One region of the Bacillus sp. BC05(2025) genome, then DNA from elsewhere that is predicted to be linked to it. Evidence: a T-box and tRNA genes for the amino acid it is inferred to sense, from the RefSeq annotation. Region 1 holds a T-box; the other holds one or more tRNA genes.
The links. The T-box of region 1 lies ahead of ACZ76X_RS25300 (valine--tRNA ligase). A T-box ahead of a tRNA ligase gene usually reads a tRNA of that ligase, here a tRNA-Val.

Region 2: it has a tRNA-Val gene. The T-box ahead of ACZ76X_RS25300 (valine--tRNA ligase) is inferred to sense a tRNA for this amino acid. The anticodon was not compared.

The regions. Positions count from the first base shown of each region.
Region 1 is NZ_JBWYRA010000012.1:30,592-34,418, forward strand. It holds gene ACZ76X_RS25300 (valine--tRNA ligase) at 1-2,068, opposite strand, end outside; T-box leader at 2,107-2,338, opposite strand; gene ysxE (spore coat protein YsxE) at 2,459-3,484, opposite strand; gene spoVID (stage VI sporulation protein D) at 3,547-3,827, opposite strand, start outside.
Region 2 is NZ_JBWYRA010000005.1:199,148-202,974, forward strand. It holds gene ACZ76X_RS18500 (P-loop domain-containing protein) at 1-726, shown strand, start outside; one part of gene ACZ76X_RS18505 (IS3 family transposase) at 785-1,689, opposite strand; one part of gene ACZ76X_RS18505 (IS3 family transposase) at 1,689-1,941, opposite strand; tRNA gene ACZ76X_RS18510 (tRNA-Val) at 2,055-2,121, opposite strand; gene ACZ76X_RS18515 (hypothetical protein) at 2,686-3,291, shown strand; gene ACZ76X_RS18520 (hypothetical protein) at 3,654-3,827, shown strand, end outside.

The DNA.
Region 1 (3,827 bases):
GCATGAATGGGTGTAATAGACGCATTGTTTGGTCTAATACGTAAGCTAAAATAGAACGAGTTGTTTTCTTAGCTGCTTCATCTTCACCGTATAGAGGAAGTTTCGCCATCTCAATGTACCAGTCACAGAAATCGTCCCAAATGAAGTTGTATAATGAACGACCAGCTTCACCGAACTCATATTTATCCATGTTACGTGTTACGCTTTCGATCGTTTCATTTAAGCGAGTTAAAATCCACTTGTCTGCAACTGATTTTTCACCAGTTAAATCGATTTCTTCATACTTCATATCATCCATGTTCATTAATACGAAACGTGATGCATTCCAAATTTTATTAATGAAGTTCCAAGTAGATTCTACTTTTTCCATGCTGAAACGTAAGTCTTGACCTGGTGCACTTCCCGTTGATAAGAAGAAACGCATTGCATCTGCACCGTACTTCTCGATAACTTCCATTGGGTCAATACCGTTACCAAGAGATTTACTCATTTTACGTCCTTGCTCATCACGAACTAAACCGTGAATTAATACATCTTTAAATGGACGCTCGCCTGTAAACTCTAAACCTTGGAAAATCATACGAGATACCCAGAAGAAGATGATGTCATAACCCGTTACTAGTGCATCTGTTGAATAGTAACGTTTGAAATCTGCTGCATCTTCATTTGGCCAACCAAGTGTTGAGAATGGCCATAGTGCTGAGCTGAACCATGTATCAAGTACGTCATTATCTTGATTCCAGTTTTCAATATCTGCTGGTGCTTCTGTACCTACGTATACTTCACCAGTTTCTTTATGATACCAAGCTGGAATGCGGTGTCCCCACCATAATTGACGAGAGATACACCAGTCGTGAATGTTTTCCATCCAACGTAAATATGTGTTTTCGAAACGCTCTGGTACGAACGTTACTTTCTCTTCTTCTTTTTGCTGAAGTGCTACTGCCTTCTCAGCAAGTGGAGCCATTTTTACGAACCATTGTGTTGATAAATAAGGCTCAACAACTGCACCACTACGCTCACTATGACCTACTGAATGCATATGAGGCTCGATTTCTACTAATACGCCCGCTTCTTGTAAATCTTTTACTAAAGCTTTACGGCATTCGAAACGATCCATGCCGTTATACTTACCAGCTTTTTCGTTCATCGATCCATCTTCGTTCATTACTAAGATACGTGGTAAATCATGACGGTTACCCACTTCAAAGTCATTTGGGTCATGAGCTGGTGTAATTTTTACAACACCTGTTCCGAAATCTTTTTCTACATACTCGTCAGCAATAATCGGAATCTCACGGCCTACGATTGGAAGTGTAACTGTTTTTCCGATTAAATGCTTGTAACGATCGTCTTCTGGATGAACCGCTACTGCTGTATCACCAAGCATCGTTTCTGGACGAGTTGTTGCAAGACGAATATGACCAGAACCATCTGTTAACGGATAGTTCATATGGTAGAATGCACCTTGAACTTCTTTATGAATTACTTCAATATCAGAAAGAGCTGTGCGTGTTGCTGGATCCCAGTTGATAATATATTCACCACGGTAAATTAAGCCTTTTTCGTATAATTGAACGAATACTTTATTAACCGCATCAGATAAACCTTCGTCTAATGTGAAACGTTCACGAGAATAGTCTAGTCCTAAACCAACTTTTCCCCATTGTTGACGAATGTGAGAAGCGTATTCTTCTTTCCACTCCCAAGCTTTTTCAAGAAATTTCTCACGGCCAAGATCGTAACGTGAAATACCTTCTTCACGAAGTTTTCCTTCTACTTTCGCTTGTGTTGCGATACCCGCATGGTCCATTCCTGGAAGCCATAATACATCGTAACCTTGCATACGCTTCGTACGAGTTAAAATATCTTGAAGAGTTGTATCCCAAGCGTGACCTAAGTGTAACTTACCAGTTACGTTCGGAGGTGGAATTACAATTGTATACGGTTGTTTCTTCTCGTCTCCTGTTGCTTCAAAATATTTGCCTTCTAGCCACCACTGATAAAGGCCTTCTTCAACGGACATATGATCATATTTAGTTGGTAAATTTTTTTCCGTGTTTGACATTATTTTCCCTCCTTAAAATAAAAAATGCCCCTCATCCAAAAAAGGACGAGGGACATCGCGGTACCACCTTTATTTACAAACAAATTCAGAATTTGCTTATACTCTTAATTTGATAACGGACAAATCCGTCTTTTCCTAATAAGAACTATTCCGTTCAGAAAAGATGCTCCAGGGCTACCTTCTAACATAACTATCTAGAGAATCTCCCAGCTAATGATTCTCCTCTCTGAAGACGTTTCTTGTTATACTCTTCCCCTTCAAGGCATTTATATGATTGTTAATTATTATATACAATAGTGTAAAAAACGAAACCTTATTCGTCAAGATAAATTTAAGACTACGAATTTTTTGAAGCACAAAAAAGATAAGTAGAGAATGCTACTTATCTTTTTACCCGTTCCCTTGCTGGGCAGCTTGTAATTGCGAAAGGAAATATTCTATATTGCTAACGAGCCAATGTGCTTGTTGCAAACTCTTTACTCCGAGAAGTTCATTTTCCTCATTACGGCTCTCTCTTCTTTTTTTATAAGACTGGATTTGCCGAATAAATTGCGATGGATACGTCATATACGCAAACATGAGTAGTTGCTCTTCTTTCGTAAAAGGGAAATTTTTTTGATACATTTGATACCATTCAAACCGATCACTTCGCGCAATTGGATATGTGTTTAACGACCGAGAATAGAACCCTACAATATCTTGCACTGGTGTTGCAAACTTCGATTTTTCTAAACTAATAAAATAGCCATTCCGTTCATAATCAAATAAAAAATGATTAAGTGATACATTGCCATGCACAAAAGTAATACGTGTTTTGTCTTTTTCTTTCATCGCGTCGTTCCACTCTTTTAATTGCTTCGTTGCAAACTCACGGGCTCTCATTACATGATGATAGTACGTACAATATTGCAATTCAAACGGAGACATATACCATTTCGCTTCCGATTCTACAAGAAACTCTTCTAACATCTCACCATCGTTTTCCCAGCGATCGGATATATTCGTATAATGTTTCTCTAAATCTTCTTCAGTATACGTTTCTTCTTTTACCGTTTTTTGATGCAACGTTCCGAGGGTCTGAAACATTTTATGGTATTGATCATTATCCTCGCCGTTTCCTTCCGCACGTTCTAACCACGGCATTAAATAATAGTTATACGTACCATCACTTAAAATATAATTTCCATCCGTCGCATGGTATATAGGTACATAATTTGAGAAACCTTTCTCTTTCAAATATTGAATATGGTGCAAAAAGTTATTCCGCTCTAACTTCCTGCCTTCTATTTTCTTGAGCGCATATGGACCTTGATTCGTATAAATTTTCGTTACACTTCCGTGCTCTTCCATATGCTGCGTATCCAATTTATATTGCCTTATAATGGGTTCATAGCGATTTCGTAATTCCATATCCATACGAATAACCCTTTCTATTCAAAACATAGCCTTTAGAAAAATAAGTGAGTGAAACCACTCACTTATTTCGTTTTTGCTCTTGAAACAGGAATATAAATAATTTGTCCTGTAGTTAAATATATATCTTCTGTTTGATTGACACGGTATAAGTTTTGTACAGATGTTTCATAACGTTCTGCAACAGATTCAATCGTATCTCCTTCTTGCACAAAATACATTCGTAACTTTGTAAATTCTTCTTCTGGTTCTTTCGTAAATAATTTCGTTAAATAAAGCGCATTTTCATCGCGCTGTGAATACGTTTCCTCTTCTTGTACTTCTTGTTTTTTCGCTTGTTCTTTCT
Region 2 (3,827 bases), on a different contig from region 1:
GTAGGGCACAATTTTCAAACTATTATTTTGGGGATTAATTGGTATGTGGAAAATTCCTTAGCAACTAATCAGTCGAGAAAAAATTCAGAACTTGAAGAATTGTATCAAGGAGTGATTCAATTATTAGACTTCATAAAAATGGTGCAGGTTTCCATATTTGAAGACTTAGCTATAACAAAAGAAATGAATAATTTTTATCAGGTTATTGTTGAACCAAATTTATATAATTTTGGTTTAAATGAACAGGAAGAAGCTTTAGGTTTTTTGAAAAATTGGATAAGAGAAAATGTAAAAGATGAAATTAAAATTTATGATCCTTATTTTAACGAGGAACAACTATCATTGTTGAAATACATTCCAACAGAGGCTAGAGTGACGATATACACTACAGCATCTACAGCAGAATTGGAAGGTTTTCAAGAGAGGTATAAAAATTTCTGGTCAAAAATCTGTGACCAAGTACCTCCAGAAACTAATTTTTATGTTTATGCCACTGATTCAGGGAAGACGCCATTACACGATAGATATATATTAACGAATACATCTGGTTTAAATTTGGGAACATCTTTGAACGGTTATGGAAGCAAATTTAGTACTATAAGAATTATGGATGTAGAGGAAAAAAATAAAGTGGAGAATGAATTAATTATTCCATTAATACTAAAACCACCGTTAGAATATAAAGGTCAAAGAGTGAAGATGCAAATGTTCTCGCTGAACTACTAATAAAAAGTCCCTTCTCAAACTGAAGTGACCCCCGAAAATGGGACACCAATCAAAACACCTAAACCACTTGTTCCCTAAATTCTTTAGGGGATAGGTGGTTTAATTTTTCTTGAATTCGCACACAATTGTAGTAATGAATGTATTCTAGCACAATCTTTCGTACAGTTGTGCTGGATACTTTTGTTATCTTTTGTGAATAGAAAGCTTCACTTTTTAAATGACCAAAGAAGCTTTCCATGACGGCATTATCATGGCAATTTCCTCTCCGGGACATGCTGGTGATCATGCCGTTTTCTTTGGCATACGCTTGAAATTCTTTTGCTGTATAAATACTTCCTTGATCTGAGTGAAGAAGGACATCTTTTACTTTTCGCCCTCTCATTGCTTGTTTTAATGTCTTTATCGCTAATGTCAGTGTTTGTGATTCGCTGATGACACAACTAATAATTTCACGATTAAAGGCATCCATAATCGTTGATAAATACAAGGTACGCTCTCCAAATAAGAGATACGTCACATCCGTAAACCACTTTTCATTTGGTGTGGATGCATCGAATTGGCGCTCCAATCGATGAGGGGCTACCATTGGTTCCACACCATTGATATATTTCTTTTTCTTTCGACGTACTTTTGAAAGAATGTGATTTTGTCTCATGATTCGTAATACTTTTTTATGATTGACACACAGTCCCATTTTTCGAAGAGTAGCGGTCACTCTTCGATATCCATACCGGAATTTATGCCTAAGACAAACGTCCTTTACTTTCTCTTCTATACCATCTTTCAAATCTTCCGTTCGTTGTAACCAGCGATAAAATGTGGAACGGGGTAATTCTAATACGTTACACAATTCTTTTACCGTTATTTTTGTTTTTACATTTTCCCATAAAGTAACTACAGTTTCTGGTTTCAGCCCCTTTCGATTTCCAGATACTTTCCCCATACAAGTAATTTTGTTTTTAGATGTTTATTTTCTAAACGTAGCTGTTCTAATTCACTGAGCTCTTTTGGTCCTTTTCCATAAGAATATTGTTTTCCTACAGGTTGTTGAAAACGATATGTTTGATCTGTACGATACCATTTCATCCATGTCTTAATTTGGGAAACATTTTTAATTCCGAGTTTCTCCATAATTGTACGATTTGAATAGCCGTCTTTCTTCATTTCAATAACTTTCCACTTTGTTTCTTCTGGGTAATGAACTCTTGTCTTCAAACGAAAAACACCTCCATTGAATTTGCATACTTATTATGCGAATTCAATGGAGGTGTTTTTTTCATGTACCACTATTCGGGTTCACTTCAACTATCAAGGGGTTTTTCATATGATCCCGACTGGCCTCGAACCAGCGACCTCCACCCTGTCAAGGTGGCGCTCTCCCTGCTGAGCTACGGGGGAAATGTTGATTTAAAGGCATTCTTACAAGTTTGTATAAATGAAATTCTATTAAAAAAGCAATGGTTATTGTAACTTCTGTGACCATTTGTGACCACAAAATTATGTGCTTAGCTGTCTGTATAATGGTAAGGGGAATGAGATAACTCATTCCTTTTTTGATGTAGAGGGGGGATAGTTTCCACAATCAGAGGAGGACTTGTGGAGAGAATAGGCATAGGTTGGTTCAGACACATGGTATGGAAATGTTGAGTGTCCGAAAAGAAATATGAGAGCGTGGAAGCTGAAAAAGAAATAGAATCTTACGAATTAGGATTCTTGAAAGAGGAAGTTATGAACAGTCGTACGAATTGAAATCTTGCATTTTGTAAGTTATAGATAAATTTAAAATATGATATATTAAGAATCGGGTATTTAAGGGGAATCGCGATAAAAGCTTTGAAATCTATGAAGTTGAAAAAGAGATGAGCGCTTATGAGTTAGATTTCTTGAAGGAAGAGGTGATACCATCATAATTCAATTGGGAAAGCAATACAGAGTAAAGATTGAGGAAGTGGATACGTAATGAGTTTAGTATTAGCCTTTTTAATATCTTGCTTGCTCGTTTGGATTCTGAAAGGGAGCGCAAAGGAGCAAGCGAAAGAAGTAAGAAAAGAATTTGGACGACAGTTATTACCGTGGATAGTAGTTGGAGTTGTCGCTATCATGATACTTATATCAGTGGTGGCTGTACATGATTCTAATGTGCAACAAGTTCAAGAAGATAATTCATCATATTATACTCGTGATGATACTTCTGACGACAATGCTAATGAAACTTATGACAACGAGTATGATTGTGAAAAAGATATGAATGGAGTTTGGGTTGACGTTAACAGTTACTGCATCCGTGAACCATTGCTCGATAAGAAACAGGAGGTAGAGCCTATGATATTAGAAGCAGGGGAACATGTCGTAGGCGAGGATGTCATTGCAGGGGACTACAAGGTGATTTATTATTTGAAAGTCGGTAATGACTTTGCTGTATACGACTCTAATGGATTCCCTGTTGTGGAAACAACTTTAGGTAGTAGTAGCAATGTAGCATACTTCTCTTGTTCTAAGGGGTATAAAATCAAAACTCAAGAAACAGTAACGTTAATTCCAGTCGAGGAACAGGAGGAAGAATAATGACTGACCGAATGAAAAAGACTATCGTAGCAAAACTCAGAACTGGGAAGGCATTGACACCAGTCGAGAGAACAGCGCTCATCGATTTATTAAAGGAAAATGAAAATAAGTAGATTCAAAGACTCTAAATGTAAATGCGATAACTGTAGCAATACCACAACAAAAGTGGTGGAGATGGAGTCAAAAAGGTTATAGTTATGTGAAAAGTGTAACAAAGAACTCATTAAACTATTGAGTAGATAAAATCTGAAATATCAATAAGAAATTATTTACATTCTAATAAAAAATAATTAAGCTGTATAAATGTATTAATAAATAAATTAATAATTAACAAACAAAGGAGAATTATTATGTGGACTTATATTAAAGCAAAAAAATGGGGAATTTGGGCAACTATCTTTTACATTCATTCAGCAGTATTACTTTTCTTAGGTCTTGATAGAATCGGAGGATATCAAAATTCTGAAATATACACCGATACTAATAAATACGCCTATGTTGGTGGAGATGCGTATAATTACATAATCAATACTAAT